DNA from 2 places in the Pseudomonas sp. LBUM1653 genome. Region 1 is predicted to be linked to the other one. Evidence: predicted binding sites of a transcription regulator. Region 1 holds the regulator's gene; the other holds the start of a gene.

The links. The regulator sigma-54, encoded in region 1, starts transcription at its own class of promoters, with help from an activator protein. The targets are predictions, from matches to a motif close to ANTGGCATNNANNTTGCTNT.
Region 2: a site for sigma-54 is predicted at 11,709-11,728, ahead of glnA (type I glutamate--ammonia ligase). Genes of this name have one in related genera too.

The regions. Positions count from the first base shown of each region.
Region 1 covers NZ_CP166803.1:949,763-965,693, forward strand. The annotation lists gene ACA054_RS04180 (DUF2753 family protein) at 1-306, shown strand, start outside; gene ACA054_RS04185 (superoxide dismutase) at 309-920, shown strand; gene ACA054_RS04190 (ZIP family metal transporter) at 950-1,843, shown strand; gene ACA054_RS04195 (HPr family phosphocarrier protein) at 2,426-2,701, opposite strand; gene rapZ (RNase adapter RapZ) at 2,717-3,574, opposite strand; gene ptsN (PTS IIA-like nitrogen regulatory protein PtsN) at 3,577-4,041, opposite strand; gene hpf (ribosome hibernation-promoting factor, HPF/YfiA family) at 4,054-4,362, opposite strand; gene ACA054_RS04215 (RNA polymerase factor sigma-54) at 4,438-5,931, opposite strand; gene lptB (LPS export ABC transporter ATP-binding protein) at 6,116-6,841, opposite strand; gene lptA (lipopolysaccharide transport periplasmic protein LptA) at 6,841-7,389, opposite strand; gene lptC (LPS export ABC transporter periplasmic protein LptC) at 7,376-7,948, opposite strand; gene ACA054_RS04235 (KdsC family phosphatase) at 7,957-8,481, opposite strand; gene ACA054_RS04240 (KpsF/GutQ family sugar-phosphate isomerase) at 8,481-9,455, opposite strand; gene ACA054_RS04245 (ATP-binding cassette domain-containing protein) at 9,731-10,540, shown strand; gene mlaE (lipid asymmetry maintenance ABC transporter permease subunit MlaE) at 10,540-11,337, shown strand; gene mlaD (outer membrane lipid asymmetry maintenance protein MlaD) at 11,337-11,804, shown strand; gene ACA054_RS04260 (MlaC/ttg2D family ABC transporter substrate-binding protein) at 11,816-12,457, shown strand; gene ACA054_RS04265 (STAS domain-containing protein) at 12,454-12,759, shown strand; gene ACA054_RS04270 (BolA family protein) at 12,874-13,113, shown strand; gene murA (UDP-N-acetylglucosamine 1-carboxyvinyltransferase) at 13,136-14,401, shown strand; gene hisG (ATP phosphoribosyltransferase) at 14,530-15,165, shown strand; gene hisD (histidinol dehydrogenase) at 15,292-15,931, shown strand, end outside.
Region 2 covers NZ_CP166803.1:329,461-345,391, forward strand. The annotation lists gene ACA054_RS01555 (murein hydrolase activator EnvC family protein) at 1-570, opposite strand, end outside; gene gpmI (2,3-bisphosphoglycerate-independent phosphoglycerate mutase) at 797-2,326, opposite strand; gene ACA054_RS01565 (rhodanese-like domain-containing protein) at 2,480-2,893, shown strand; gene grxC (glutaredoxin 3) at 2,895-3,149, shown strand; gene secB (protein-export chaperone SecB) at 3,193-3,684, shown strand; gene ACA054_RS01580 (IS110 family RNA-guided transposase) at 4,101-5,159, opposite strand; gene trmL (tRNA (uridine(34)/cytosine(34)/5-carboxymethylaminomethyluridine(34)-2'-O)-methyltransferase TrmL) at 5,301-5,756, opposite strand; gene ACA054_RS01590 (hypothetical protein) at 5,755-6,195, shown strand; gene ntrC (nitrogen regulation protein NR(I)) at 6,749-8,185, opposite strand; gene glnL (nitrogen regulation protein NR(II)) at 8,182-9,267, opposite strand; gene ACA054_RS01605 (DUF4124 domain-containing protein) at 9,557-10,066, opposite strand; gene glnA (type I glutamate--ammonia ligase) at 10,208-11,614, opposite strand; gene thiI (tRNA uracil 4-sulfurtransferase ThiI) at 11,943-13,397, shown strand; gene typA (translational GTPase TypA) at 13,537-15,357, shown strand; gene ACA054_RS01625 (YkgJ family cysteine cluster protein) at 15,570-15,931, opposite strand, start outside.

The sequences.
Region 1 (15,931 bases):
GGAAATGCCGATGAAGCGGTGGCGGCCTGCGTGATCTCCCATCACAACCTGGCGGACCTGCATCTGAGCCTGAATCAGCCGGAGGAGAGCGCCGAGTATCTGTGCGCCATCCACCAGCACTTGTTGCAGGCCATGCAGGAGCCGCGACTGACGCCAGCCCTGCGTGAAGCGGCGCTGCGCCAGAGCAACAAGACCTACGTCGAGCTACTGAATTTCATCAGCGAACACGGTGAATACCCACGCACCCATCGTTTGCTGCACATCGATGCTGCCTCGCCTGCGCCTCACCATCATGGAGTCCACTGAACATGGCTTTTACCCTGCCTGCCTTGCCGTATGCCTATGACGCCCTGGAACCGCACATCGATGCGCAGACCATGGAGATTCACTACACGAAGCACCACCAGACCTATATCAATAACCTGAACGCTGCTGTCGAGGGCACCGAGTTCGCCGAGTGGCCGGTGGAAAAACTGGTCGCCGCCGTGCAGCAACTGCCTGAGAAGCTCCGTGCGGCGGTGATCAATCAGGGCGGCGGCCACGCCAACCATTCATTGTTCTGGGAGGTCATGGCGCCCCACGGCGGCGGCAAGCCTGAAGGCACGCTGGCCCAGGCTATCGATGAGCAATTGGGTGGCCTCGACAGTTTCAAGGACGCTTTTACCAAAGCCGCGCTGACCCGTTTCGGCAGTGGCTGGGCCTGGCTGAGCGTTACACCGCAAAAGACCCTGGTGGTGGAAAGCAGTGGCAACCAGGACAGCCCCTTGATGAACGGCAATACGCCGATCCTTGGCCTGGATGTGTGGGAGCACGCTTATTACCTGCAGTATCAGAACCGCCGTCCGGAATACATCAGCGCGTTCTACAACGTGATCAATTGGCCAGAAGTTGCTGCGCGCTATCAAGCGGCACTGGCCTGAGTCTTTTATAAAAACAACCAAGGCTGATTATGTGCACTGAAACACTGGCGGTCGGAAGTGGACGAATGTTTCGTTACGCATTTGGATCGCTGTTACTGCTGGCGGGCATGAGCCTGTTGGTTGCACACGGGCTAGCGTGGCTGGACCTGGAGCCGAGGCTATCGCGGGCATTGCAGGGCGGAGCGATCTGCGCCCTTGGCACTGCGCTCGGGGCCGTGCCGGTGCTGGTGATCCGGCGTATGCCCCAGGCACTCGGCGATACGCTGCTGGGCTTTGGTGCTGGCGTGATGCTCGCGGCGACAGCGTTTTCGCTGATCGTGCCGGGGATTGCCGCAGCAGAAAACCTTGGCATGACGCCGTGGGTAGCCAGCAGCCTGATCTGTTTTGGCATCATGCTCGGCGCGTTCGGTCTTTTCCTGGTGGATCGCAAGGTCTCGGGGGCTTCACCACAAATGCTCGTCGGCACCGTCGAGCATCCGGTGATCCCGCCACGGATCTGGCTGTTTGTGTTTGCAATCATTGCCCATAACATCCCTGAAGGCATGGCGGTCGGTGTGTCGGCCGGTGGCGGCATGGCTGATGCCGACAGTCTGGCAATGGGTATTGCCTTGCAGGATGTGCCGGAAGGGTTGGTGATCGCGTTGGTCTTGGCCGGGGCAGGGATGTCGCGTTTCAAGGCCTTTCTGATTGGTGCGGCGTCAGGGTTGGTCGAGCCTGTGTTCGCGCTGTTGTGCGCGTGGCTGGTGAGCCTGGCCGAACTGCTGTTGCCTTTGGGGTTGGCGCTGGCGGCGGGGGCGATGCTGTTGGTGGTTACCCATGAAGTCATTCCCGAGTCGCGGCGGCACGGTCACGACAAGCTGGCCAGCCTTGGGTTGCTGATCGGGTTTTGTTTGATGATGGTGATGGATACGGCGTTGGCCTAAAAAGATCGTAAGAACGCGGTTCGAGCCTGCGGCAGCTCCTGGATGGATCGTGTTTCCCAAGGAGCTGGCTTGTCGGCTATGAGGGCCACATCGTAGCGATGGCGGCCTCGCAGCCGACCAATCTCTTGCGGCTATACCCGATCTATTGTGGGAGCGAGCCTGCTCGCGAATGCGGCCTGACAGCCGACCTGGATTTTGTTGACTGAGTACATATCCATTCCTGCGGTAACGGCCACTTATGGTTTCGCCCTTACGGCGAGTCACTTGGAAAAGCCCCAAGTAACCAAGGGCTCTTGCCCCTGGCGTTCGGTGCCTCGCTAAGGCTCGGCATGCCCTCGCTCCGGTCCTGCTCCGTGGGCCCGCCGCCATCGGCCATCCATGGCCGGGGGCGGCTAACCCGGCATCCATGCCGGGTTGCCCACTGCGCAGAACCTCCACTCGGCCTCTCGAGGGGGCAAGAAAATCAAAAACAAAGCCAAAGCAAAAGCCAGAGCGAGGCGGCCTGCCGGTCGGCCTGATTTTATGTTCCGTGTAGATGCCGCAGGCTCGGCCAGCGTTCGGGCGATCTTTTGATCTTGACCTTTACTCGCCTTCGTCGAAGAAGTTGTTGATCAACGTCACCAGCGCATCCAGCGCTTCCTGTTCCTGCTCGCCTTCCGTGCTTAGATAAATCTTGGTGCCCTTGCCGGCAGCCAGCATCATCATTGCCATGATGCTTTTACCGTCGACAGTGGTCTCTGGCGTGCGTCCTACCCTGATCGTGCAATCCTTGAATTGACCGGCGATCCCAACGAATTTTGCCGAAGCGCGCGCATGCAGGCCCAGCTTGTTGATGATTTCGATTTCCAGAGCAGGCATCGCGGTGTGAATCCTTTAGCTGAGGTCGCGGTGGCGAACCTGGACGTTCTTCAGGGATTGCTGCAGGACCTGGCCAAGACGTTCAGTCAGGTAGACGGAGCGGTGATGGCCGCCGGTGCAGCCAATGGCAATGGTGACATAGGCACGGTTGCTGGCGGCAAAGCGTGGCAGCCATTTGAGCAGGTAAGTAGAAATGTCCTGGAACATTTCCTCGACATCGGGTTGCGCCGCCAGGTACTCGGCCACCGGTTGGTCGAGTCCGGACTGCTCGCGCAGTTCCGGCTTCCAGTAAGGATTGGGCAGGCAGCGCACATCGAAGACCAGGTCGGCGTCGACCGGCATGCCACGCTTGAACCCGAACGACTCCACGAGGAATGCCGTACCGGGTTCCGGCTGGTTCAGCAGGCGTAGCTTGATGGTATCGCGCAGCTGATACAAATTCAGGCTGGTAGTGTTGAGCTTGAGATCGGCAAGGTCGGCAATCGGTCCGAGCAGGGTGGTCTCGTCGTTGATCGCTTCAGCCAGTGAGCGGTTGGCATTGCTCAGCGGGTGACGCCGACGGGTTTCCGAGAAACGTTTGAGCAGGGTTTCCTCATCGGCATCCAGGTACAGGACATCGCACTGGATATGGCGGCTGCGCACTTCTGCCAGCAACTCGGGGAACCGCGACAGGTGACTTGGCAGGTTGCGAGCATCGATGGATACGGCAACCAGCGGTTGTGCCAGCTCGGTGTGTATCAGCGCTCGCTCGGCCAGTTCGGGCAGCAACCCGGCAGGCAGGTTGTCAATGCAGTAGTAGCCGTTGTCCTCGAGGACGTCGAGGGCGGTACTTTTACCGGAGCCGGAACGCCCGCTGACGATGATCAAGCGCATGATTAATGACCGTTTTGCTCGTCCAGGACAACCTGATACAAGGCTTCATTGCTCGGGGCGCTGCGCAGTTTTTCGCGCACTTCCTTGCGGTCGAGCATGCTGGCGATCTGGCGTAACAGCTCCAGGTGCGCATCGGTAGCGGCTTCCGGGACCAGCAGAACGAACAGCAGGTCAACCGGGGCACCGTCGATGGCGTCGAAATCGATGGGTGCATCAAGGTGCATCAGGGCGCTGATGGGCGAGGTGCAACCCTTCAGGCGGCAGTGAGGAATGGCGATGCCGTTGCCAAAACCGGTTGAGCCGAGTTTTTCACGGGCAATAAGAGCCTCGAAGACATCTTGCATCTCCAGATCCGGCACTTCTTTGTGGATAAGGTTGGCAATTTGCTCGAGGGCTTTCTTTTTACTGCCGCCCGGCACGTTCACCAGGGAACGGCCGGGGGTCAGGATGCTTTCAAGTCGGATCATGGGTTGGGAGTGTTAACGACCCGTAGCGCCCTGGAGGAGGCTCTGGGTCTTTTCCTTATGCTTTTTGAGTTGTTTATCCAGCTTGTCGGTAAGGGCGTCGATTGCCGCGTACATATCGGTATGTTCCGCGTTGGCGACCACTTCATTGCCGGGAATATGCAGCGTGGCTTCGATTTTCTGCTTCAGCTTTTCGACCGTCATCGTGACCTGCACGTTGGTGATCTTGTCGAAATGTCGCTCCAGTCGTTCGAGTTTTTCGCCGATGTAGGAGCGAAGAGGTTCGGTCACTTCCAGTTGGTGTCCACTGATGTTGACTTGCATACAGCTTCTCCTTCGTTGCCAGTGCATAAAGCGGCAGATCCAGATGATCTGCCACTGGAACGCTGTGGCGTGGCCCTACATCAACCGCTTGCGTTCGCTCGAAGGCGCGATCCCCAGGGATTCGCGGTACTTGGCGACGGTGCGGCGAGCCACCTGAATGCCTTGTGCCTCCAGTAAACCAGCGATCTTGCTGTCACTCAACGGCTTTTTCTGATTTTCCGCGGCAACCAGTTTTTTGATGATCGCGCGAATCGCCGTGGACGAGCATTCTCCGCCCTCGGAGGTGCTGACGTGGCTGGAGAAAAAGTATTTCAATTCATAGATGCCCCGAGGGGTATGCATGAATTTCTGCGTGGTCACCCGTGAAATCGTCGACTCGTGCATGCCGACCGCTTCGGCGATGTCATGCAGCACCAATGGTTTCATGGCTTCGTCGCCGTACTCCAGGAAGCCGCGCTGATGCTCGACGATCTGTGTGGCCACTTTCATCAGGGTTTCGTTGCGGCTTTGCAGGCTTTTGATGAACCAGCGGGCTTCCTGCAGCTGATTGCGCATGAAGGTGTTGTCGGCGCTGGTGTCGGCACGGCGAACGAAGCCTGCATACTGGGCGTTGACCCGCAGGCGAGGCACCGACTCCTGGTTGAGCTCCACCAGCCAGCGCTCGTTGTCCTTGCGCACGATCACGTCCGGAACCACGTATTCGGCTTCGGTCGACTCGATTTGCGAGCCCGGGCGCGGGTTGAGGCTCTGGACCAGTTCGATCACCTGGCGCAGTTCATCTTCCTTGAGCTTCATGCGGCGCATCAGCTGGCTGTAGTCGCGGCTGCCGAGCAAGTCGATGTAGTCAGTGACCAGGCGCTTGGCTTCGGCCAGCCAAGGCGTCTTGGCGGGTAGCTGGCGCAATTGCAGCAGCAGGCATTCGCCCAGGTTGCGCGCTCCGATGCCGGCGGGTTCGAATTGCTGGATGCGGTGCAGGACGGCTTCGATTTCGTCCAGTTCGATGTCCAGTTCCGGATCGAAGGCTTCGAGGATTTCCTCCAGCGTCTCGTCCAGATAACCCTGGTTGTTGATGCAGTCGATCAGGGTCACGGCGATCAGGCGATCGGTGTCGGACATCGGTGCCAGGTTCAATTGCCACAGCAGGTGGCTTTGCAGGCTCTCGCCGGCCGATGTGCGGGTGGTGAAGTCCCACTCGTCGTCATCGTTGCTCGGCAGGCTGCTGGCGCTGGTCTGGTAGACGTCTTCCCAGGCGGTGTCGACAGGCAGTTCGTTGGGAATGCGCTCGTTCCAGTCGCCTTCCTCGATGTTATCGACCGTCGGGGCGCTTTCCTGGTAGGAGGGTTCCTGGATTTCGGTGTTGGGTTTGTGTTCGGCGTTGTCGGCCAGAGGGTCGGAATTGTCGAAGTCGTCGCCTTCTTCCTGGCGCTCGAGCATCGGATTGGACTCCAGGGCCTCCTGGATTTCCTGTTGCAGGTCCAGGGTCGACAATTGGAGCAGGCGGATGGCCTGTTGCAGCTGCGGTGTCATCGTCAGCTGCTGGCCCATTCTCAAGACTAGCGATGGTTTCATGGCAGGGGCTTAACACCTTATTCGCCGGCGCACATGCGCCATCCACTACAGGGCGCCGGAGCGCCAAACATAAGCAAATTATATGCCCGAAACCGCGGCGTTTGCCTAGAGCGCTGTAACAATAAAAAAAGGTTGATTTTTTATTGCGGCAAGCGTTTGGGCGACCCGCCGGACACCTCGACGCTTACAGACGGAATTCATGCCCCAGGTACACTTCCTTCACCAGGTCGTTGGCCAGGATGGTTTCAGCGTCGCCTTCGGCGATCAGTTGGCCATCGTTGACAATGTAGGCGGTTTCGCAGATATCCAGGGTTTCGCGGACGTTGTGGTCGGTGATCAGCACGCCGATGCCCTTGGCCTTGAGGTGGTGGATGATCTGCTTGATGTCGCCCACCGAGATCGGGTCCACGCCGGCGAAAGGTTCGTCGAGCAGGATGAATTTCGGGTTGGTGGCCAGTGCCCGGGCGATTTCCACCCGGCGGCGTTCGCCACCGGACAGGCTCATGCCGAGGTTGTCGCGGATGTGGCTGATGTGGAACTCCTGCAGCAGGCTTTCCAGTTCCTTTCGGCGACCGGCCTTGTCGAGTTCCTTGCGGGTCTCGAGGATGGCCATGATGTTGTCGGCCACCGACAGTTTGCGGAAGATCGACGCTTCTTGCGGCAGATAACCGATGCCCGCCTTGGCGCGACCGTGCATCGGCTGGTGGCTGACGTCGAGGTCATCGATCAGCACGCGGCCCTGATCGGCCTGTACCAGGCCGACGATCATGTAGAAGCAGGTGGTCTTGCCGGCGCCGTTAGGGCCGAGCAGGCCGACGATCTGGCCGCTGTCGATGGACAGGCTGACGTCACGCACGACCTGGCGGCTCTTGTAGCTCTTGGCCAAGTGCTGGGCTTTCAGAGTTGCCATTACGGGGCCTTTTGCTCTTCGGTTTTCTTTTTCGGCTGGATCACCATGTCGATGCGCGGACGCGACTCGGTCACCTTGCTGCCCGTGGCGCGACCGGCGCTGGCCAGCTTCTTCTCGGTGTCGTAGACGATTTTTTCGCCCTGGGTGACGTTGTTGTCCTTATCGATGACTTTGGCCTTATCGATCAGTACTACGCGGTTTTGCGGAGCGAGGTACTGGATGGTCACGCCCCAGCCCTGAACAGGCTTGGTGTCGCCAGCCGTCTGCAGTTGCTCGAAGTAGGCCAGGTTGCCCACCGAAGTCACCACGTCGATGTCGCCGTTTGGGGCGCGGGTCATGGTCACCTTGTTGCCGGTGACCTTCATCGAACCCTGGGTGATGATGACGTCGCCGGTGTAAGTGGCGATGCCTTGCTTGTCGTCCAGTTGGGCGTCGTCGGCCTGAATGCGGATTGGCTGCTGCTGATCGTCCGGCAGAGCCCAGGCGCTCACGCTTCCCAGTGCTGCGCCCAGACTGAGCAAAATAGGGAGGGTTTTAACGAGCCTCATACTGTCCTCTTACGTTCGATAGCAGGTGTATCCTGCTTTCTTTCAAATACGCCTTCATTCCCTTGCCAGTCGATACACCGCCAGCGCCGTCGATTCTAACGTCTTGCTCGGTCTGCGCATATTGCTGCTGCGGGAACACGGTCATGCGAGTAGTGGTGATCAGCGTCCTGCGGTTTTTCTCGTCGAAACGGGTAATGCGCACCGAATCGATCAGTTCGACCTGGGTGCCGTCGGGGTTGACTTCGCCTTTTTCGCTCTGGACGTGCCACGGGAACTCGGTGCCCCGGAACATGTTCAGGTCGGGGTTGGTCAGCAGCGTCACTTCGGTGGCTTTCAGGTGCTCGACCTTGTCCGACGTCATCTCGTATTGCAGTCTGCCATCCGGCAGGTACTGCACGCTGTGGGCGTTGGTGGCGTAATAGTCGATTGCGCTCTCATCGACCCGCACTACCGGCTTGTCGAGGAAGCGTTCCGGGCTGATGTTCCAATAGCCGACCGCAGCGAAAATCGCCGTGATGCTACCGAACACCAGAATGTTGCGAATCTTTTTACTTAGCATGATCTGGCTCACAGGTACGCGGCGTTGGCCTCATCGAGGCGGCCTTGGGCGCGCAGGATCAATTCGCAAAATTCACGGGCGGCACCTTCGCCACCGCGGGCTTGGGTGATGCCGTGAGCGTGCTCGCGCACGAAACTGGCGGCGTTGGCCACTGCCATGCCCAGACCAACACGGCGGATCACCGGCAGGTCCGGCAAATCGTCACCGAGGTAGGCGACCTGCTCATAGCTTAGGCCGAGTTGGCCAAGAAGCTCGTCGAGCACCACCAGTTTGTCTTCGCGACCTTGATACAGGTGGGGAATGCCGAGGTTTTTCGCTCGTCGCTCGACCACAGGGGTTTTGCGGCCGCTGATGATCGCGGTCTGCACGCCGGCCGCCATCAGCATCTTGATGCCCTGGCCGTCGAGGGTGTTGAACGTCTTGAACTCGCTACCGTCTTCGAGGAAGTACAGGCGCCCGTCGGTCAGGACGCCGTCGACATCGAACACTGCGAGTTTGATCTGTTGGCCGCGTTGCAGCAGGTCCGTGCTCATTACATTACTCCCGCACGCAGCAAGTCGTGCATGTTCAGGGCACCGACCGGGCGATCTTCGCTGTCGACCACGACCAGCGCGTTGATTTTGTGATCTTCCATTATTTTCAGGGCCTCGGCGGCGAGCATTTCGGCACGGGCGGTCTTGCCATGGGCCGTCATGACCTGATCGATAATGGCGTTGTGGATGTCGATGCTGCGGTCCAGCGTGCGACGCAAGTCACCGTCGGTGAATATCCCGGCCAGCTTGCCGTCGGCCTCGAGTACGACGGTCATGCCCAGGCCTTTGCGGGTCATTTCCATCAATGCATCCTTGAGCAGGGTGCCACGCTGTACTTGCGGCAGCTCCTGTCCGGCGTGCATGACGTTTTCCACTTTCAATAGCAGGCGTCGGCCCAGCGCACCGCCCGGGTGGGAAAAGGCGAAATCCTCGGCGGTAAAACCGCGGGCTTCCAGCAACGCAACGGCCAGGGCATCGCCCATGACCAGCGCGGCGGTCGTCGACGAGGTGGGCGCCAGGTTCAGCGGGCAGGCCTCGTGCTCGACATGAACATTCAGGTTGACCTCCGCCGCCTTGGCCAGCGGGGAGTCGGGCTTGCCGGTCATGCTGATCAGCTGGATGCCCAGGCGCTTGATCAGCGGCAGCAGGGTGACGATTTCGTTGGTTGAGCCGGAGTTCGACAGCGCCAGGATGATGTCGTCGCGGGTGATCATGCCCATGTCGCCATGGCTGGCTTCGGCAGGGTGCACGAAAAAGGCCGTAGTGCCGGTACTGGCAAGGGTAGCGGCAATCTTGTTGCCGATGTGCCCGGATTTACCCATGCCGACCACGACGACGCGTCCCTTGCTGGCCAGAATCATCTCGCAGGCGCGCACGAAATCCGCGTCGATACGGGGTAGCAAGCCTTTTACGGCTTCCAGTTCGAGGCGGATGGTGCGCTGTGCTGACTTGATCAGGTCGCTGGATTGGCTCATTTCGAAAACGTTCAGCCTGATGAAAAGGCGGCGATTATAGCTGTTATGGCCCAAACCCTCACACAAGTTCGTCGCCCATTGTCATTCGTTGTTACCGAATCCCCTCTAGATGGAGCTTTTTGGCTGTCATGATGCTGAACATCGCCCGGCATTGGCCTTGGGCGCGTGGCGCTTGCAGTGATATAGTTCGCCGCCAGTTCGGCCCGCCCAGGAGGTATGTGCTTTTGTCAGGAAGCCAGGCGTCCGAGTGTGAGGCTGCATCGCAAGGAGTTTAGATGAGTGCCGATAACGCCTACGCGGTCGAGCTGAAGGGACTGACCTTCAAGCGCGGTGCGCGCAGCATTTTCAATAACATTGATATCCGTATCCCGCGCGGCAAGGTCACCGGCATCATGGGGCCTTCCGGGTGTGGCAAGACCACGCTGTTGCGCTTGATGGGCGCGCAGTTGCGGCCTGCCAGTGGCGAAGTCTGGGTCAATGGTCAGAACCTGCCGGCGTTGTCGCGCAGTGATCTGTTCGATGCACGCAAGCACATGGGTGTGCTGTTCCAGAGTGGCGCGCTGTTTACCGACCTCGATGTCTTCGAGAACGTCGCCTTTCCATTGCGCGTTCATACCGCGCTGCCCGAAGAAATGATCCGCGACATCGTCCTGCTCAAATTGCAGGCCGTGGGGTTGCGGGGCGCCATCGACCTGATGCCCGACGAGCTGTCCGGCGGCATGAAGCGTCGCGTCGCGCTGGCGCGGGCGATTGCGCTCGATCCGCAGATTCTCATGTATGACGAGCCCTTTGTCGGCCAGGACCCCATCGCCATGGGTGTGCTGGTGCGCCTGATCCGCTTGCTCAACGATGCGCTGGGCATTACCAGTATCGTGGTTTCCCATGACCTGGCCGAAACCGCCAGCATCGCCGACTACATCTATGTGGTGGGCGACGGGCAGGTGTTGGGGCAGGGCACGCCGGACGAGCTGATGAACTCGGACGAGCCGCGTATCCGTCAATTCATGACAGGCGAACCGGACGGTCCGGTCGCCTATCACTTTCCAGCGACGGACTACCGCGCAGATCTTCTGGGGAAGCGTTGATGCGCAAAATTTCACTTTTGGAAAGGGTGCGCCGGTTCGGCCACGCTGGCATCGATGTGCTGGCGGTGTTCGGGCGCTCGTCGATTTTTCTGTTTCACGCACTTCTGGGGCGCGGTGGCATTGGTGGCGGGTTTGGCTTGCTGATCAAGCAACTGCATTCGGTGGGTGTGATGTCCCTGGTGATCATTGTGGTCTCCGGGATATTCATCGGCATGGTGCTGGCGCTGCAAGGCTTCAACATCCTGTCCAGCTACGGTTCGGAGCAGGCGGTGGGGCAGATGGTGGCGCTGACGCTGCTGCGTGAGCTGGGGCCGGTGGTCACGGCATTGCTGTTCGCCGGGCGTGCCGGGTCGGCGTTGACGGCGGAAATCGGCAACATGAAATCCACCGAACAGCTCTCCAGCCTGGAAATGATCGGGGTGGACCCGCTCAAGTACATCATTGCCCCGCGCCTGTGGGCCGGCTTCATTTCCTTGCCGGTGCTGGCGATGATTTTCAGCGTGGTGGGTATCTGGGGCGGTTCCTGGGTGGCCGTCGACTGGCTGGGTGTCTATGAAGGTTCCTACTGGTCGAACATGCAGAACAGCGTGACCTTTGCCGACGATGTGCTCAACGGCATCATCAAAAGCATGGTCTTTGCCTTCGTCGTGACCTGGATCGCCGTATTCCAAGGCTATGACTGCGAGCCCACTTCAGAAGGGATCAGTCGTGCCACTACCAAGACCGTGGTGTATGCCTCTTTGGCTGTGCTCGGCCTGGACTTTATTCTGACCGCCTTGATGTTTGGAGATTTCTGATGCAAAACCGCACCCTGGAAATCGGTGTCGGCCTTTTCTTGCTGGCTGGCATCCTGGCTTTGCTGTTGCTGGCGTTGCGGGTCAGTGGACTGTCCCCGAGCCCGAGCACCGAAACCTATAAACTTTATGCGTATTTCGACAATATCGCCGGTTTGACTGTCAGAGCTAAAGTGACCATGGCCGGTGTGACCATCGGCAAGGTCACGGCAATCGATCTGGACCGCGACAGTTTCACCGGTCGGGTGACCATGCAGGTGGAGAAGCGCGTAGATAATCTACCGGCAGACTCCACTGCATCTATCCTGACCGCTGGCCTGTTGGGCGAGAAGTACATCGGTATCAGTGTGGGCGGGGAAGAAGCCCTGCTCAAAGATGGCGGGACCATCCACGACACCCAGTCGTCGCTGGTGCTCGAGGACCTGATCGGTAAATTCCTGCTCAATACCGTTAGCAAAGACGCCAAATGAGGAGCTTTTGAATGATCTCTACCTTGCGACGTGGCCTGTTGGTTCTGCTCGCGGCCTTGCCGTTGGTGGCCAACGCCGTGGCGGCGCCTACCGCGCACGAGCTGGTTCAGGACACCACCAACCGCCTGCTGGCCGACCTGGCCGCCAACAAAGAGAAGTACAAGCAGGATCCGCAGGACTTCTACACGGCGCTCAACACCATTGTCGGGCCGGTGGTGGATGCCGAAGGTATTTCCAAGAGCATCATGACGGTCAAGTACTCGCGCAAAGCTACCCCTGCGCAAATGAAGACCTTTGAAGAAAACTTCAAGAAGGGTCTGTTCCAGTTCTATGGCAATGCCTTGCTCGAGTACAACAACCAGGGCATCACCGTTGATCCTGCCAAGGACGAGTCGGGCGAGCGTACGAGCGTCGGCATGACGGTCAAGGGCAGCAACGGCGCGATCTATCCTGTGTCCTACACACTGGAAAAGGTTGGCGGCGAGTGGAAACTGCGCAACGTCATCATCAACGGCATCAATATTGGCAAGCTGTTCCGTGATCAGTTCGCTGATGCGATGCAGCGCAATGGCAACGACCTGGACAAAACCATCAATGGTTGGGCCGGGGAAGTCGCCAAGGCCAAGGAAACCACCGAGAAACAGACCCAATGAGTGAGTCGGCGGTCCGGATGGACGACGCCGGCGAGCTGCGGCTCAGCGGCGTGCTGGATTATCGCACCGGCCCTGAGCTGCGCCAGCAGGGGCAGGCGCTGATCAATGCCAGCAAGGCTGCGGCCGTGGTGGTCGATTGTTCGGCGGTGGAGAAGTCCAGCAGCGTCGGTCTGTCGTTGTTGTTGTGTTTCATGCGCGATGCCCAGGCGGCCGGCAAGGCGCTGAGCATCCGCGGGATGCCAGAAGACATGCGCGAAATCGCTCAGGTCAGTGAACTGACCGAGCTGTTGGCGCATCCCTAACCCGCATCTATGAACAAGCCCCCCGTCAGAGTCCTGCTTCGCGGGGTTCGCAGGCGCGGGGCTTTTTTGTATGATGTCCGACCCGCGCGCACAGGGCGCCGATTGAGGTTGAGCATGCAGGCCGTAGAAGTGAAGAGCTTCCTTGAAGGAAAGCTGCCCGGAACATTGGTTGAAGTCGAGGGCGAAGGCTGCAATTTCCAGCTGAACGTGATTAGCGATGAACTGGCGGCGTTGAGCCCGGTGAAGCGTCAGCAGCAGATCTATGCCCATTTGAACCCATGGATCACCGATGGCAGCATCCATGCTGTCACTATGAAATTTTTCAGCAGCGCGGCCTGGGCCGAGCGCACCTGAGCCCAAGGGCGTCGAGATTCTTATGGATAAATTGATTATTACTGGCGGTGCTCGTCTTGACGGCGAGATCCGCATCTCCGGGGCAAAGAACTCTGCCCTGCCGATCCTGGCGGCCACCCTGCTGTGCGATGGTCCGGTGACTGTTGCCAACCTGCCACACCTGCATGACATCACCACCATGATCGAGCTGTTCGGTCGCATGGGGATCGAGCCGGTGATCGACGAGAAGCTGGCCGTCGAAATCGATCCGCGCACCATCAAGACCCTGATCGCTCCGTACGAACTGGTTAAAACCATGCGTGCGTCGATCCTGGTGCTGGGCCCGATGGTTGCCCGTTTCGGTGAAGCCGAAGTCGCGCTGCCTGGCGGTTGCGCCATCGGTTCGCGTCCGGTTGACCTGCACATCCGTGGCCTGGAGGCCATGGGCGCGGTCATCGACGTCGAAGGTGGCTACATCAAGGCCAAGGCGCCTGAAGGCGGCCTGCGCGGTGCGCACTTCTTCTTCGACACCGTCAGTGTGACCGGTACCGAAAACATCATGATGGCCGCGGCCCTGGCCAAGGGCCGCAGCGTCCTGGCAAACGCCGCGCGCGAGCCTGAAGTGGTCGACCTGGCGAACTTCCTGAACGCCATGGGCGCCAAGGTTTCCGGCGCTGGTACCGACACCATCACCATCGATGGCGTCGAGCGTCTGCACACCACCACTTACAAGGTGATGCCGGACCGTATCGAAACCGGCACCTACCTGGTAGCCGCGGCCGTGACCGGCGGTCGTGTGAAGGTCAAGGACACCGATCCGACCATTCTCGAAGCTGTTCTGGAGAAACTCCGGGAAGCGGGCGCGGAAATCACCTGCGGCGAAGACTGGATCGAGCTGAACATGCACGGCAAGCGGCCGAAAGCCGTCAACGTGCGGACCGCTCCGTACCCGGCGTTCCCGACCGACATGCAAGCGCAGTTCATCTCCCTCAACGCCATTGCCGAAGGCACCGGTGCCGTGATCGAGACGATCTTCGAAAACCGCTTCATGCACGTGTACGAACTGCACCGCATGGGCGCCAAGATCCAGGTCGAAGGCAACACCGCCATCGTCACCGGCACCGAGAAGCTCAAGGGCGCGCCAGTGATGGCCACCGACCTGCGGGCTTCGGCCAGCCTGGTGATCTCGGCGCTGATTGCCGACGGCGACACCCTGATCGACCGCATCTACCACATCGACCGTGGTTACGAGTGCATCGAAGAGAAACTGCAGATGCTGGGCGCCAAGATCCGCCGCGTTCCGGGCTAGTTTTTGCTGCATGGGCACAGGGACGTGCCTGTTGAATTCGTTTCAAGTCGAGCCGGTTTCCGGCTCGATGTGTGTCCGGCGCCATTTGCGACCGGGCATGAGTACCTTGATAAGGACTGACGTTTCCCATGTTGACCATCGCACTGTCCAAGGGCCGCATCCTTGACGACACCCTGCCGCTTCTGGCTGAAGCGGGCATCGTGCCGACCGAGAATCCGGACAAGAGCCGCAAGCTGATCATCCCCACGACCCAGGAAGATGTACGCCTGTTGATCGTGCGTGCCACCGACGTGCCGACGTATGTCGAGCATGGTGCCGCCGACCTCGGTGTCGCTGGTAAAGACGTGCTGATGGAATACGGCGGCCAAGGCCTGTACGAGCCGCTGGACCTGCAGATTGCTCAGTGCAAGTTGATGACCGCCGGCAAGGTCGGCGCGGTCGAGCCCAAGGGCCGCCTGCGTATCGCCACCAAGTTCGTCAACGTTGCCAAGCGTTACTACGCCGAACAGGGCCGTCAGGTCGATATCATCAAGCTCTACGGCTCGATGGAGCTGGCGCCGCTGATCGGCCTGGCCGACAAGATCATCGACGTGGTCGACACCGGTAACACGCTGCGAGCCAATGGCCTGGAGCCACAGGATTTCATCGCGGCCATCAGTTCTCGGCTGATCGTTAACAAGGCTTCGATGAAAATGCAGCACGCCCGTATCCAGGCGTTGATCGACACCCTGCGCAAGGCAGTGGAGTCTCGACACCGCGGCTGATTCACCTGCGCGACCGTAAGGCGCGCCCGTCTATCCGCCTCATAGCCAGAATTCTCAGGTGCCCAAGCGGAAACGACTGCTAAGTTAGGGCGCCTGAGTTTTTGCCAATCCTATGAGGCTCTCGCTATGACCGCACCGACTGCAATTCGCCGACTCAACGCTGCTGACCCGGATTTCGCACATCATCTGGATCATCTGCTGAGCTGGGAAAGTGTGTCTGACGACTCGGTCAATCAGCGGGTGCTGGACATCATCAAGGCCGTGCGCGAGCGTGGCGATGCGGCGCTGGTGGAGTTTACCCGCCAGTTCGACGGGCTGGACGTCGCGTCTATGGCGGACCTGATCCTGCCGCGCGAACGCCTGGAGCTGGCACTGACGCGCATTACCGTGCCACAGCGCGAAGCCCTGGAAAAAGCCGCGGCGCGCGTGCGCAGCTACCACGAAAAGCAGAAACAGGACTCCTGGAGCTACACCGAAGCCGACGGCACCGTGCTGGGCCAGAAGGTCACGCCGCTGGACCGCGCCGGCCTCTACGTGCCGGGTGGCAAGGCGTCTTACCCGTCATCGGTGCTGATGAACGCCATTCCGGCCAAGGTCGCCGGCGTGACTGAAGTGGTCATGGTGGTGCCGACGCCTCGTGGCGAAATCAACGAGCTTGTGCTGGCGGCTGCCTGCATCGCCGGCGTTGACCGCGTATTCACCATCGGTGGCGCCCAAGCGGTGGCCGCGTTGGCCTATGGCACCGAAAGCGTGCCGAAGGTCGACA
Region 2 (15,931 bases), 620 kb from region 1:
GAGTTCGCCACGCTGGGTTTCGAGGCTGCTTTGCTGCACCAGCAATTGCGCTTGCTGCAGGCCGATGTCTTTTTCGACATTAGCCAGCTGGCGCAGGGTTTCGTTGAAATTCTTTAGTTGCTCCAGGCGGGCCTGGCTCAGGTAATCGTAATAGGTGAGCGTGCGGGCGAACTTCTCGGGGTTCTGCTGGTTGAGCAGCAGTTTCAAGTATTCCTGACGGCCGTTCTGGTAAGCCGCGCGGGCCTGGATGGCGATCAGTCGCTGCTGTTCAGTGCGCGCGCTCTGGAGTTTTTTTTTCTCCGCATCGAGTCGCTGCAACTCGGTTTCGCTTTTCTTCAGCTCTTTTTGCAGGGCGTCGACCTGCTTCTCGAGCTTGCCCATCTCGGTCTCGGTGCCCTTGAGGTCTTTCTGCACGCCTGATTTTTCTTCCTGCAGCTTGCCCAGCAGTTTTTTCAGCTCGGCAATGTCCTGACGCGTGGCGTCCAACTGTTGCTGGGTTTGCGCGCGCTCATCGGCGAAGGCCGGTTGGAGCAGGCAAGTCAGGGCAAGGGCTATCAGGACGCGAAGCATAGAGGCGGGCGACACCAGGGAAAGGGACGTCCTAGTATGCCCGCCATGAGCGGCAAAAAAAATGCCCAATTGGGACTGTGTGATAACTGGACTCAAAAACACCACAAGGCCCTGTAGGAGCAAGCTTGCTCGCGATGGCGTCTTAACATTCAACAGTGATGTTGGCTGTTAGATTGTTATCGCGAGCAAGCTTGCTCCTACAGAGGTTGCGGTGTTTGAAGGTGAATTACACCAGAATCGAAGTCCCGGTCATTTCGGCCGGCTGTTCCAGGCCCAACAGCTTCAGCATGGTCGGTGCCACATCCGCCAGCACGCCGCCTTCGCGGACCTTCAGGTCCCGCTTGCCGACATAGATGAACGGCACCGGCTCGGTGGTGTGAGCAGTGTGCGCCTGGCCCGTGGTCTCGTCGGACATTTGCTCGACGTTGCCGTGGTCTGCGGTGATCAGGGCTTCGCCGCCGACGTTATCCAGCGCTTCGACGATGCGGCCGACACACTGGTCCAGGCACTCAACGGCTTTGACAGCCGCTTCAAACACGCCACTGTGGCCGACCATGTCGCCGTTGGCGTAGTTGACCACGATCACGTCGTAACGCTGGTTTTCGATGGCGTCGACGATGCGGTCGGTAACTTCCGGTGCGCTCATCTCCGGCTGCAAGTCGTAGGTGGCGACTTTCGGCGACGGGATCAGGATGCGCTCTTCACCCGGGAACGGCTCTTCACGACCGCCGGAGAAGAAGAAGGTCACGTGGGCGTATTTTTCGGTTTCGGCGATGCGCAGCTGGGTCTTGCCGTTTTTCGCCAGGTAGTCGCCCAGCACGTTTTCCAGGCTGCCGGCGGCGAAGGCCGAGGGTGCGGGAATGCTGGCGGCGTATTGGGTCAGCATGACGAAACCGGCCAGTTTTGGCTGACGGGTACGCTCGAATTCCTTGAAATCGTCCTCGACGAAGACACGGGTCAGTTCGCGGGCGCGGTCGGCGCGGAAGTTCATGAACACCACGGCGTCGCCGTCTTCGACTTTCACGGGCTCACCGATGGAGGTGGCCTTGACGAACTCGTCGCTCTCGCCACGCTCGTACGCGGCTTGCAGGCCTTCCTGGGCGGTGGCGGCGTTGAATTCGCCATGGCCGTCGACGATCAGGTTGTAGGCCTGGGAAACACGGTCCCAACGGTTGTCGCGATCCATGGCGAAATAACGACCGATGAGGCTGGCGATCCGGCCTTTGCCCAGGGCCTGGAAGGTAGCGTCCAGTAGTTCGATCGACGATTGCGCGCTTTTCGGCGGGGTATCGCGGCCGTCGAGGAAGGCGTGCAGGTAGATTTTTTCGGCGCCGCGCCTGGCAGCCAGTTCGGCCATGGCGACCAGGTGATCCTGGTGGCTGTGCACGCCGCCATCGGACAGCAGGCCCATGAAGTGCACGGCTTTACCGGCAGCGACTGCTTTGTCCACAGCGGCGCAGATGGTCGGGTTCTCGAAGAACTCGCCGTCGCGGATCGATTTGGTCACGCGGGTGAAGTCCTGATACACCACGCGGCCGGCACCGAGGTTCATGTGGCCTACCTCGGAGTTGCCCATCTGGCCATCAGGCAGGCCGACGTCCATGCCGCTGCCCGAAATCAGGCCGTTGGGCACGGTGGCCCACAAGCGGTCCAGTACGGGCTTCTTCGCAGCAAAGATGGCGTTGGATTCGGGGCTCTCACTGTGACCGAAGCCATCGAGAATAATCAGGACCAAAGGTTTAGGCGTGGTAGTCATGGAGTCCGCTCGTGGCTGAGTTAAAAGAGGGCGATGGAAAAGGGAGTGGCAGTTTAAAGCGAAGTTCCGGCCACGTCACCGCCGGACGGGGTTTGGCCCACCATAGTGGCTGTGTATACTGGCCGACATTTTAACGCCCTGGAACCTCCTTCGATGGTTGCTAACCTGATTCAATTTGCCACTAACCACTACATCCTCGTGGGTATCTTCGTCGTACTGCTGGCGTTGCTGATTGCCTATCAGATGCAGGGCGGCGGTCGTAGCCTGAGCACTGGCGAACTGACTGGCCTGGTCAACAAAGACGCCGGCGTGGTGATCGACATTCGTCCGATCAAGGATTTCGCCGCCGGTCACATCGTTGGCGCGTTGAACATTCCGCACGACAAATTGGCCGCACGCGTCGGCGAACTGGAAAAGCACAAGGCCAAGACCATCATCCTGGTCGATGCCATGGGCCAGACGGCCGGTACCCACGCTCGTGAACTGGTGAAGGCAGGCTTCACCGCCGCCAAGCTGTCCGGTGGTGTTTCCAGCTGGAAAGCCGACAATTTGCCGTTGGTGAAGTGATATGAGCAACGTCGTCGTCTATTCCAGCGATTACTGCCCTTATTGCTCCCGAGCCAAGTACCTGCTCGAGAACAAAGGCGTGGCCTTCGAAGAGATCAAGGTCGATGGCAAGCCGCAGGTGCGCGCTGCAATGGCTCAGAAGGCCGGACGTACGTCCGTGCCGCAGATCTGGATCGGCAGCACCCACGTTGGCGGTTGTGATGATTTGTTTGCCCTGGAGCGCGCCGGCAAGCTCGACGCGCTGCTCAAGGCCTGAATTCCATACCCTATAAAAAGCCCAAGATCAGAAAGGATCTGAGATGACTGACCAACAGAACACTGCAGCTAGCGAAGAAGAAACCGCACCGCAATTCTCCTTGCAGCGCATCTACGTACGTGACTTGTCCTTCGAAGCCCCGAAAAGCCCGGCGATCTTCCGCCAGCAGTGGGAGCCGAGTGTCGGTCTGGATCTCAATACCCGTCAAAAGGCTCTGGAAGGCGACTTCCATGAAGTCGTACTGACCCTGTCGGTCACCGTGAAGAACGGTGAGAGCGGAGAAGTAGCGTTCATTGCCGAAGTGCAGCAGGCCGGTATCTTCCTGATCAAGAACCTGGACGACGCTTCGATGAGTCACACCCTGGGTGCATTCTGCCCGAACATCCTGTTCCCGTACGCGCGCGAAGCGCTGGACAGCCTGGTGACCCGCGGCTCGTTCCCGGCCCTGATGCTGGCTCCGGTGAACTTCGACGCACTGTACGCACAAGAGCTGCAACGCATGCAGGCGGCGGGCGAGACACCGACCGTGCAATAAAAAAGCTTCGCTTGCTCCATGAAAAAAGCGCCTATTCAGAGGCGCTTTTTTCATGGAGCAAGCGAAACCTTCGAGTAGGAGCTGGCTTGCCAGCGAAGGGGCCATAACATTCAACCTTAGGCTGGCTGGCTGACAGACCGCTTTCGCTGGCAAGCCAGCTCCTATGTATGGACTCGCCCCCACTGTCTACCCGCTTTTGAAAAACTGTCGCCCCGTTGCATCTATGTATTAGGCCTATTCGTGGAAGCCGTCTTCGGCCTCTGGCCAAAATTGGAAGAGCTCGTGGTATGCCGATTACAGTCAGGCCTCGAAGGCCAGTAGGAGCTTAGGCATCAATCCACGCCGGTCTTACCTGGGGTCAATTTTTTTCAGCAAAGGGTCAGACAGTCAGTACCTCGGTGGCAGAACTCTGTCGCTCAGTGGCTCATCGTCGCTTGCTGACCATCACCAGCATGGCGACGATAAGACTGGTCATTCTGTAGAAGCACCCAGACGATTCGCAGGTTGCGGTTGGCTAGCCTGATCGCAGCCTCCTTACGGCCCAGTCGGCTCATCCACCGCAACAAGCGGCGGTCATCGGGTTGCTGGGAATCAGGTCGTAGTTGTTGCAGCACCGCATGGGCTCCCTGGATCATCAGGCTGCGTAAATAAACATCACCTCGCTTGGTCATGTCCCCCAGCCGGACCGTCTGCCCGCTACTGTGCTGGTCAGGTACCATGCCAAAGTACGCGGCAAACTTGCGGGCATTGGGAAATCGCTCAGGCTTGCTTTCCTTGGCCACCAGTGCCGTGGCAGTGACTGGGCCGATGCCGCGCACAGTCATCAGTCGCTTCGCCGTCATGTCGGCGTTGGCGGCCACTTCCAGGCGTCCCGTCAGCACGCTGATGCGCTCGCCCAAATGGCGCCACTCGGCCAACAGTTCGTGGATCAGTTCACGCAGCAGGCCCGGCACCGGCTGGGTGGCATCTTCCAGTACCCGCGGAATTTTCTGACTGATCGCAACATCGCCCTGCGCCAAGGCCACGCCGTGCTCGAGCAGCAGGCCGCGCATCTGATTGCTTACCGCTGTGCGTCGACGCACATAGCCCTGACGGGCGCGATGCAGCGCTTGCATTGCCAGCGCCGCAACGCTTTTGACCGGTACCGCGCAGATTTTTTCATCGCGACCCGCCCGCAGAATCGCCAGCGCATCGTTGCGATCATTTTTAGGCCCGCTGCGGTGTGTGGCCACCAAACCGGCTGGAAGAATCCGCGCCAGATTGCCTTTGTCTTGCAGCTGCCGGGCCCAGGCTTGAGCACCCGGACCGGTCTCCATCAAAATCACGACATGAGGCGGCAACTGCTGGAGAAACTCATAAAACGCCTCACGCGACTTGATCCGCTGCTCGTAGCGCACTTGGCCAAGGACATCTTCACCGGCGACCTGAAAGACCTGCTTGGCCAGATCGACCGCCAAAGTTGTGCAGGCCGACAAATCGGAAGAAGACAGGGATTGATCAATCGAACTATGATTTTTCATGGACTCGCCCTCGCTGTCGTTGGCTGTTTAGACTGCCATCGTGGCGCATTGACGCCTCGGCTGGGGCGAGTCCATCCAATTACAAGTATGGCGGTGTTATTTGAATCCGTTCTGCCGCCAGGCCTCGTACACCGCAACAGCCACGGTGTTGGACAGATTCAGGCTGCGGCAGCCTTCACGCATCGGCAGGCGCAGGCGTTGTTCGCCGGGCAGGGCGTCGAGCACCTCGGCTGGCAGGCCACGGCTTTCCGGGCCGAACAGGAACGCATCGCCCTCGGCGAAGCTGGCGTCGTGAAACGGCCGCGAGCCTTTGGTGGTGAAGGCGAACAACCGCGGATGACCGAGGCTTTCCAGGCAGCTGGCCAGGTCCGGGTGGCGTTGCAGGGTGGCATACTCGTGGTAGTCGAGGCCGGCCCGGCGCAGGCGCTTGTCGTCCATCTCGAAGCCCAGCGGTTCGATCAAATGCAGGTGGCAGCCACTGTTGGCGCACAGCCTGATAACGTTGCCGGTGTTCGGCGGAATTTCCGGTTGGAAAAGGATGACGTGAAACATGCACGGCTCCGAAGGTAAAGATGAGCGGCATTCTACGCCGCAAGCCGACTCTCGTTCGAAACTATTCCCGCGTGTGATGGCTTCACTGGCAATTGTCGGGGTGATGGTGGGGTTGATGATCGGCCGCCTGACCACCCCCGATCCCAGCGAATTGCAACAGATCGAAGTGACGAACGACGGGTTGGTGGTGTGGTTCAACAATGAGCCCAAGACCCACGGCGAGATCGTGGAAGGCAGTGTCGCGCTGTTGTTCGAAGCTGAAGGCAAGGCGCAAAAAGGCCAGCTCAAGCTCAACGGCAAGGACGTGAACTGGCGCGTACGCTTGAGTGACGGGGGATTGTTGCTGACGCTGGTGGCGGCGCGGCCCCTTCAGGGGGAGTGGGCCGGTAGCGAGGTCGATGACCGCTGGCGGCTGGAGATCCATCTCCGAGAGCAATAAAAGAGGGAATCCCCGGCCTGCCTGTACCAAGGTCCCCAAAACGGGAGGGTTCGCGCATGGCGTCTGAACCCGGTGTAAAGAGGGAATCCCCGGCCTGCCTGTACCAAGGACCCCAAAACTGGGGGGGGCTCGTCGCTTGTGCGGTGTGAGCCCGGTGTAAAGAGGGGAATCCCCGGCCTGCCTGTACCAAGGCCCCCGAAACTGGGTAGTGATCTGAATCACTGATGAGACTATTGCAGGGGGCGTGCCAGGTTTTAACAAGCTGAAACAGAAAGTCGCGTAAAAACGATGAAAGCCCCGGAAATCGGGGCTTTCGTGTTTTTTCGATAGGAGTTCGATTGCGAACGGAGGCGGGATTTCGGATTGTATATCGTGCGCGATTGCGGTTCACGGTGCATTCAGGCGGTGCACGGGAGCCCAAAAAGCTTCGCGAGCAGGCTCGCTCCCACAAGGTTCGGTAGCGTTCACTAAATCGTGAGAACACTACAAATCCACTGTGGGAGCGAGCCTGCTCGCGAATTGGGTGTGACGGTCAGTGAAGAATCGAGGCTGTTTAACCCTCATCCCCCTCATCATCATCCCCGCCATCAACCTTCATCCCCAGCTCCTTGATCTTGCGAGTCAGGGTATTGCGCCCCCAGCCCAGCAACACGGCGGCATCGCGGCGGCGGCCGGCGGTGTGTTTGAGGGCGGTTTCGATCATGATCCGCTCGAAGGTCGGCACGGCGCTGTCCAGCAGGCTGGACTGACCGCGAGCCAGTGCCTGGTCGGCCCATTGGCGCAACGCCTGTTCCCAGTTGGTCACCGGGGCCGAATCCTGCGGTAGGCTCAGCAACTCCGGTGGCAGGTCGCCGATATGCACTTCGCGACCCGAGGCCATCACTGTGATCCAGCGGCAGGTGTTCTCCAGTTGGCGCACGTTGCCCGGCCATGGCAGGTTTTTCAGGTATTCCTCGGTTTCGCTTTTCAGCAGCTTCGGCTCGACGGCCAGCTCCTGCGCGGCACGGCTGAGGAAGTGCTTGGCCAGGGTCGGGATATCTTCGCGACGGTCCGACAGGCGCGGTATGTGGATGCGGATCACGTTGAGACGGTGGAACAAGTCTTCACGGAATTTCCCGGCATGCACCAGAGTTTCCAGGTTCTGGTGCGTGGCGGCGATGATCCGCACATCGACTTTGACCGGGACGTGACCACCGACACGATAGAACTCGCCATCGGCCAGGACCCGCAGCAAACGGGTCTGGGTGTCGGCTGGCATGTCGCCGATTTCATCGAGGAACAACGTGCCCCCATCCGCCTGCTCGAATCGCCCGCGACGCAGGTTGGCGGCGCCGGTGAACGCGCCTTTTTCGTGGCCGAACAACTCGGATTCCATCAGGTCCTTGGGGATCGCTGCCATGTTCAGTGCAATGAACGGCGAAGCGGCCCGCGGGCTGTGGCGGTGCAAGGCGTGGGCCACCAGTTCTTTACCGGTGCCGGATTCGCCGTTGATCAGCACGGTGATGTTGGAGTGGCTCAAGCGCCCGATGGCGCGAAACACTTCCTGCATCGCTGGCGCTTCGCCGATGATTTCCGGGGTGCGGGTCAGTGCGACCGGGACTTCCAGGCCTTGTTGTTCCTGAGCGTGCTGGTTCGCGCGCTTGACCAGGGAGACCGCTTCGTCAACATCGAACGGCTTGGGCAGGTATTCAAAGGCGCCGCCCTGATAGGACGCGACAGCGCTGTCCAGATCGGAGTGCGCGGTCATTATGATCACTGGCAGCCGTGGGTGTTGCTCGCGAATCCGCGCCAGAAGGTCCAGGCCGCTGGCACCGGGCATGCGGATGTCGGAGATGATCACGTCCGGTTGCTGGCGCGCCAGGCGGCTCATCACGCCATCAGCGCTGTCGAAGCTTTGCGTGGTCATGCCTTCCTGCTGCAAGGCTTTTTCCAGGACCCAACGGATAGAACGGTCGTCATCGACGATCCACACGGTTTCACTACGGCTCATGTCGATGTGGCTCCTTGTTCCAGTGGCAGAAAGATCGAGAACGTGGTGTGGCCGGGGTGGCTGTCACATTCGATCAAGCCCTGGTGCTGGCTGATGATGTTCTGGGTAATGGCCAGGCCCAGCCCGGTACCGTCCGGACGGCCACTGACCATGGGGAAAAAGATGGTTTCCTGAAGATCCGCAGGAATGCCCGGACCGTTGTCGATGATTTCGATCTTGGTCACCAGGCGATGGCGCACGTGGCCAATGGTGAACTGGCGCATGGCGCGGGTGCGCAGGCTGATGCGGCCCAGGCGCAGCTCATTCTGGCTGCTGATGGCCTGCATCGCATTGCGCACGATATTCAGCACGGCCTGGATCATTTGTTCACGATCGATCAGGACGTCGGGAATGCTCGGGTCGTAGTCGCGCACCAAAGTGATGCACCCCTGGCTTTCGGCCTCGACCAGATGGCAGACGCGCTCCAGCACTTCGTGAATGTTGCACATGGCCAGCGATGGCAGCTTGTTCGAGCCGAGCATGCGATCGACCAGGTTGCGCAGGCGGTCGGCCTCTTCAATGATCACGTTGGTGTAGTCGCGCAGGCTTTCTTCCGGCAGCTCGCGGGCCAGCAACTGTGCCGCGCCGCGAATACCGCCCAGCGGATTCTTGATTTCATGGGCCAGACCCCGCACCAGCATCTTGCTGGTTTCCTGCTTCGACAGCTGGGCCTCTTCCTTGGTGATGCGCAGCAAGCGGTCGCGGGGATGGACTTCGAGCAGGAGCAGGGTGTCGCCATTGCTCAAGATCGGCGTTACCGCGTAATCAACCGTCAAGGTCTGGCCGGTGAGGGCGGTGAGCATGGCTTCGCGCTTGGTGAACGGATGCGCCTGCTGGACCGCCTGGCGCAATGAATTGAGCGCCTCGGTGGATTCGGTGAACAGCTCGCTGATGAACTGCCCGTGGCTGCGCTGGCCGCTGATGGCCAGGAGCATCTCCGCCGCGGGGTTCATGTACTCAAGGCGTAATTCGGCATTGAGCAGGATGGTGGCGGTGGTCAGGTTGTCGAGCAGCAAGCGGTGCAGTGCGTCACTGATGGTCATTCAGGACCTCTTTTGGAGCAGGGCGCGCGCATGAATAAAGCGCTGATGCGAGGAAAATGCAAAAACCAAACCAAGGCTCCGAAAAGAAGCGCTAAACCCCTGAAACGGGCGTTTGACGCTCGATTGCGTGGCGCTATGCCAGCTTTCGCGGGTAGTTTCGAACCAAAATGGGCTGCAATGTGCGCGTGGTGCAACCATTCGCACCAATATAGTGCGCAAGCCTGAATGAGGTTAAAAGAACTTCAGGAGCGAGTTTTCTGTTTCGGCGGGCTTGTTCGCTAGAAATCCTTCAGCGCTTGTGCACCCTCTGCACGGTGAAGGTAACGGTAGGGCTTTGCTGCACGATGGCTTCGCCACTGACTACTTGTACCGCGAGGCGGTGCAAGCCGCGGTCGATGTTCACCAGTTGCAGGATCGGTACGTTGCTAGGTTGGCCATAAGGCTGGTCATCCAGCAACAGTCGCAGTAGATGCTGGCCTTGCAGGCGTGGTTCGATCAGCACGTGGACGGTGAAGGTGCCGTTGTTGGCGCGCAGGGCTTCGGTGGTGGGCAGGCCCGTGAGCTCCAGTACGTTGTAGGCGATGCGGGGCTGATCTTGCGCAGGGGGTGGTGTGGGAAGTGCTTGCGTGGGTTGGGGCGCAACGCGGTTGAGTGGTGGCAGTTCGACCGGCTGCACGGTGACGCCATCAGGTGGTTGATTGCTATACGCCGTGTTGCCTTGGGCGTCGGTGTACTTATAGATCTGCGCTGTGGCGGGCAGTGCGATCAGCAGCAGGATGAAGAGAAAACCACGACCCATGAAATCGACCGGAAACGAAAGCGATGGGTTGAAGCATAGGTCAGAAGAGACGGTTGGCCCAGACCGTAAACATTCGGGCATAAAAAAGGCCTCCCGAAGGAGGCCTCTTTTTGTCACGCCGCTTGCGCAGGCGCTACCGGATCAGCAGCTGTAGTACAGCTCATATTCCAGTGGGTGTACGAAGGTACGTACCTTGATTTCTTCTTCGCTTTTCAGGGCGATGTAAGCGTCGATGAAGTCGTCGCTGAAAACGCCGCCTTTGGTCAGGAACGCACGACCTTTGTCCAGCTCTTCCAGGGCTTCTTTCAGGCTGCCGCAAACTTGTGGGATCTCTTTCGCCTCTTCAGGCGGCAGGTCGTACAGGTTTTTGTCAGCAGCGTCGCCAGGGTGGATCTTGTTCTGGATGCCGTCCAGGCCAGCCATCAGCAGTGCTGCGAAGCACAGGTACGGGTTGGCAGCCGGATCCGGGAAGCGTGCTTCGATACGGCGGGCTTTCGGGCTCGACACGTAAGGAATACGGATCGAAGCGGAGCGGTTGCGAGCCGAGTAGGCCAGCATCACTGGAGCTTCGAAACCTGGAACCAGACGCTTGTAGGAGTTGGTCGCCGGGTTGGTGAAGCCGTTCAGGGCCTTACCGTGCTTGATGATGCCGCCGATGAAGTACAGGGCGGTATCGGACAGGCCGGCATAGCCTTCACCTGCGAAGGTGTTCTTGCCATCTTTCCAGATGGACATGTGTACGTGCATACCCGAGCCGTTGTCACCGTACAGTGGCTTAGGCATGAAGGTAGCGGTACGACCGTAAGCGTCGGCAACGTTGTGCACGACGTACTTCAGGGTTTGGGTTTCGTCGGCTTTCTTCACCAGGGTGTTGAACTTGACGCCGATTTCGTTCTGGCCGGCAGTTGCCACTTCGTGGTGGTGAACTTCGACGGTCAGGCCCATTTCTTCCAGTGCGTTGCACATGGAGGTACGGATTTCGTGGTCATGGTCAAACGGTGGAACCGGGAAGTAGCCGCCTTTGACGCCTGGGCGGTGGCCCTTGTTGCCGCCTTCGATGTCCTGGTCGGACATCCACGAACCCTGTTCGGAGTAGATCTTGAACATGGAGCCGGAAATGTCGGACTTGAACTTCACCTGGTCGAAGATGAAGAACTCTGGCTCTGGACCGGCGAACACGGTGTCACCGATACCGGTGGATTTCAGGTGCTCTTCGGCACGCTTGGCGATCGCACGTGGGTCGCGGTCGTAGCCTTGCATGCTCGAAGGTTCAATGATGTCGCAGACCAGGATCAGGGTCGGCTCTTCGGTGAACGGATCCAGAACAGCGGTGGAATCGTCCGGCAGCAGGATCATGTCGGAGGCTTCGATGCCTTTCCAGCCAGCGATGGAGGAGCCGTCGAACATTTTGCCGACTTCAAAGAAGTCATCTTCCAGCGCATCGCGAGCTGGCATGGTCACGTGGTGCTGAGTGCCCTTGGTATCTGTGAAGCGCAGATCAATCCACTTGACGTCATGATCTTTGATGAGTTGAACCGACTTCGACATAGTGTCCTCCGGGTGGATTAGGGCTGGTAGTGGATGCCCTTTAATGTTTGTGATGCCGGCGCGAATACTCTGCCAAGGCAACCTGCCTCACAAGGGAGCAAATTGCATGCCAGTGCCCCACCATGGGTTTTTTGCCCCAAATTCACGCTTATAAGGTGGTAAAGCACCTTAAAGAGGAAAATCTCGCCCTACAATGTGGCGTTCATTTCAATAAATGACCTGTTTTGGTGCATGCAAAACCTTCTGCACATTAACTGGTCAAACCTTGAGCAATTTCCGCTATAATCCGCGCCCCCCTTTTTCGGCAGGCCTCGCGCGCGCTGTTTCCATGAAATTAATCGTAAAAGTCTTTCCAGAGATCACCATCAAGAGCCGCCCGGTACGGATGCGTTTCATCCGCCAGTTGGCCAAGAACATCCGTGCCGTGCTCCGTGACCTGGACCCGGCTGTGGTGGTGAACGGCGTGTGGGACAATCTCGAGCTGGAGACCCGCGTCAGCGAGCCCAAGGCCCTGAAGGAGATGGGCGAGCGCCTGAGCTGCATGCCGGGCATCGCGCATTTCCTGCAGATCGACGAATACCCGCTGGGTGACTTCGATGACATCGTCGAGAAGTGCAAGCAGCACTACGGTGAAGCACTGGCCGGGAAGATCTTTTCGGTACGTTGCAAGCGCGCCGGCAAGCACCCATTCAGCTCGATTGATATCGAGAAATATGTCGGCAGCCAGTTGCGCCGTCAGTGCGGTGCCGCCGGAATCGACCTGAAAAAGCCTGAAATCGAAGTCCGCATCGAAGTTCGCGACCAACGGTTGTTCGTGATCCACAGCCAGCACAATGGTATCGGCGGTTATCCGCTGGGTGCGCTGGAGCAGACGCTGGTGCTGATGTCCGGTGGCTTCGATTCCACCGTCGCGGCCTACCAAATCATGCGCCGTGGCCTGATGGCGCATTTCTGCTTCTTCAACTTGGGTGGACGTGCCCACGAATTGGGCGTCATGGAAGTCGCGCATTTCATCTGGAAGAAGTACGGCAGCTCGCAACGCGTGTTATTTGTCAGTGTGCCGTTCGAGGAAGTGCTGGGGGAAATTCTCGGCAAAGTCGATAACAGTCATATGGGCGTAGTATTGAAGCGTATGATGTTGCGCGCATCTTCGCAGATTGCCGATCGACTGCACATCGACGCGTTGGTCACCGGAGAGGCGATCTCCCAGGTATCGAGCCAGACCCTGCCGAACCTGTCCGTGATCGACTGTGTGACCGACAAGCTGGTCTTGCGTCCGCTGATCGCCAGCCACAAGCAGGACATCATCGACCTGGCCAACGAAATCGGCACCGCCGACTTCGCCAAGCACATGCCGGAGTACTGCGGGGTCATCTCGGTGAATCCCAAGACTGCTGCCAAGCGCCATCGGGTGGAGCACGAAGAGAAAGAATTCGACATGGCAGTCCTTGAGCGTGCGCTCGAGAACGCCAAACTGGTACCGATCGATCGCGTGATCGACGAATTGGGCCAGGATCTGCAAATTGAAGAAGTCAGCGAAGCGCTGGCCGGTCAGATCGTCATCGACATCCGTCATCCGGATGCCACCGAGGATGACCCGCTTGCGCTTTCTGGCATCGAGGTACAAACGATGCCGTTTTATGCACTGAACGCTCGTTTCAAGGAACTGGACCCTACTCGCCAGTACCTGCTTTATTGCGACAAAGGCGTGATGAGTCGCCTGCATGCCCACCATTTGCTCAGTGAGGGACATGCCAATGTGCGCGTTTATCGACCGAGCTAAGTGCCCGGGGCTGTTTGCCTGTGGCTTGCGTCACCGGCCCCCCGACGCCGCCGTCAAGCTGTAACGGCAAGGCCTGACTCTACTGTAAATCGCTGCCAAGACTTGTCAGCGCACCGAATCCTCTGATCGAGATACACAAGTGATCGAAAATCTACGCAACATCGCCATCATTGCTCACGTTGACCATGGTAAAACCACCCTGGTAGACAAACTCCTGCGTCAATCCGGCACCCTGGAGCGCAACGAGCTCAACGACGAGCGCGTGATGGACTCCAACGACCAGGAAAAAGAGCGCGGTATTACCATCCTGGCGAAAAACACCGCCATCAACTGGAACGGCTTCCACATCAACATCGTGGACACCCCGGGCCACGCCGACTTCGGCGGCGAAGTAGAACGCGTAATGTCGATGGTCGACTCCGTTCTGCTGCTGGTTGACGCTCAAGACGGCCCTATGCCGCAAACCCGTTTCGTGACCAAGAAGGCTTTCGAAGCCGGCCTGCGTCCGATCGTGTGCATCAACAAGGTTGACCGTCCAGGCGCGCGTCCGGACTGGGTTCTGGACCAGATTTTCGACCTGTTCGACAACCTGGGTGCTACCGAAGAACAGCTGGACTTCCAGGTGATCTACGCCTCTGCCCTGAACGGCATTGCCGGTCTGGAACACACCGCCATGGCGGAAGACATGACCCCGCTGTACCAGGCGATCGTTGACCACGTTCCACCACCGAAGGTTGACCGTGAAGGTCCGTTCCAGATGCAAATCTCGGCACTGGACTACAACAGCTTCCTGGGTGTTATCGGCGTTGGCCGTATCGCTCGTGGTAGCGTCAAGCCGAACACCCCGGTTGTCGCTATCGGCGCCGATGGCAAGAAGCGTAACGGTCGTATCCTGAAGCTGATGGGTCACCACGGTCTGCACCGTGTAGACGTTGAAGAAGCTTTTGCAGGCGACATCGTGTGCGTGAGCGGTATGGACTCGCTGTTCATCTCCGACACCCTGTGCCAGCCGGATACTGTCGAGGCGATGAAGCCTCTGACCGTTGACGAGCCAACTGTTTCCATGACCTTCCAGGTAAACGACTCGCCATTCTGCGGTAAAGAAGGCAAGTTCGTGACTTCCCGTAACATCAAGGAACGTCTGGACAAAGAGCTGCTGTACAACGTTGCACTGCGCGTTGAAGAAGGCGACTCGGCTGACAAGTTCAAGGTTTCCGGCCGTGGCGAACTGCACCTCTCGGTACTGATCGAAACCATGCGTCGCGAAGGCTTCGAAATGGCTGTAGGCCGTCCGGAAGTGATCATCCGTCTGGTTGACGGCGTGAAGCACGAACCGTACGAAAACGTCACCATCGACCTGCCGGAAGAATCCCAAGGCAAGGTGATGGAAGAGATGGGCCTGCGTAAGGGCGACCTGACCAACATGGTGCCGGATGGCAAGGGCCGTGTACGTCTGGAATACAACATCCCTGCTCGTGGTCTGATCGGTTTCCGTAACCAGTTCCTGACCCTGACCAACGGTGCTGGCATCCTGACCTCGATCTTCGACCGTTACGACGTGATGAAGTCCGGCGACATGTCCGGCCGTCAGAACGGCGTTCTGGTTTCGGTTGAAACCGGCAAGGCACTGACCTACTCCCTGGAAACCCTGCAGGCGCGTGGCAAGCTGTTCGTTGAACACGGTCAGGAAATCTACAACGGTCAGATCGTTGGTCTGAACAGCCGTGACAACGACCTGGGCGTAAACCCTACCAAGGGCAAGAAGCTCGACAACATGCGTGCTTCGGGTAAAGACGAAACCATCGCCCTGGTTCCACCTGTTCGCTTCACCCTGGAACAGGCTCTGGAATTCATCCAGGACGACGAGCTGTGCGAAGTCACTCCTAAGTCCATCCGTCTTCGCAAGAAGATCCTGGACGAAAGCGAGCGTACCCGCGCTGCCAAGAAAGCCAAGGCGTAACACTTAGCCCCGGCTGAACAAAAACGCCCCCGGTCGAGAGACCGGGGGCGTTTTTGTTTGTCTGGGGTTTGTGCGGTGCCAGTTCCGGCCCCATCGCGAGCAAGCTCGCTCCCACAGGTTTTAATTCTGAATACAGATTCTATGAACGACACAAAACTCTGTGGGAGCGAGCTTGCTCGCGATGAGGCCCGGTCAGGCAGCGAGATTCTGAATCAGAATTTCTCGAGGGTCCGACGGCTACTGCTCTCACGCACCACTTCTTTCGGCTTATAAGCGCAATACCCCGGCCGCGGGCCGATTTTCGGGTGGTTGCGGCAGGTATCCGGGCGCTTTTCATAAATAGTGCACAGACGGCTCTTACGATCCAGGTACAGGCAATCGTTGTTGCTCATGCGCTGGAGGGTGAAGATCTCGGACTTCTGGTTGTAGCGCTCGACGATCCCTTCCTTTTGCAGGCGCTTGGCGATGTTTTTTGGCGGGTCGCCGCGTTCGAACTCATCGACGATGCCGATGCGGATCAGGTCCTTGATCTTGACCTCGACCGGCAGGGTGCAACAGCTCGATAGGCAGGAGC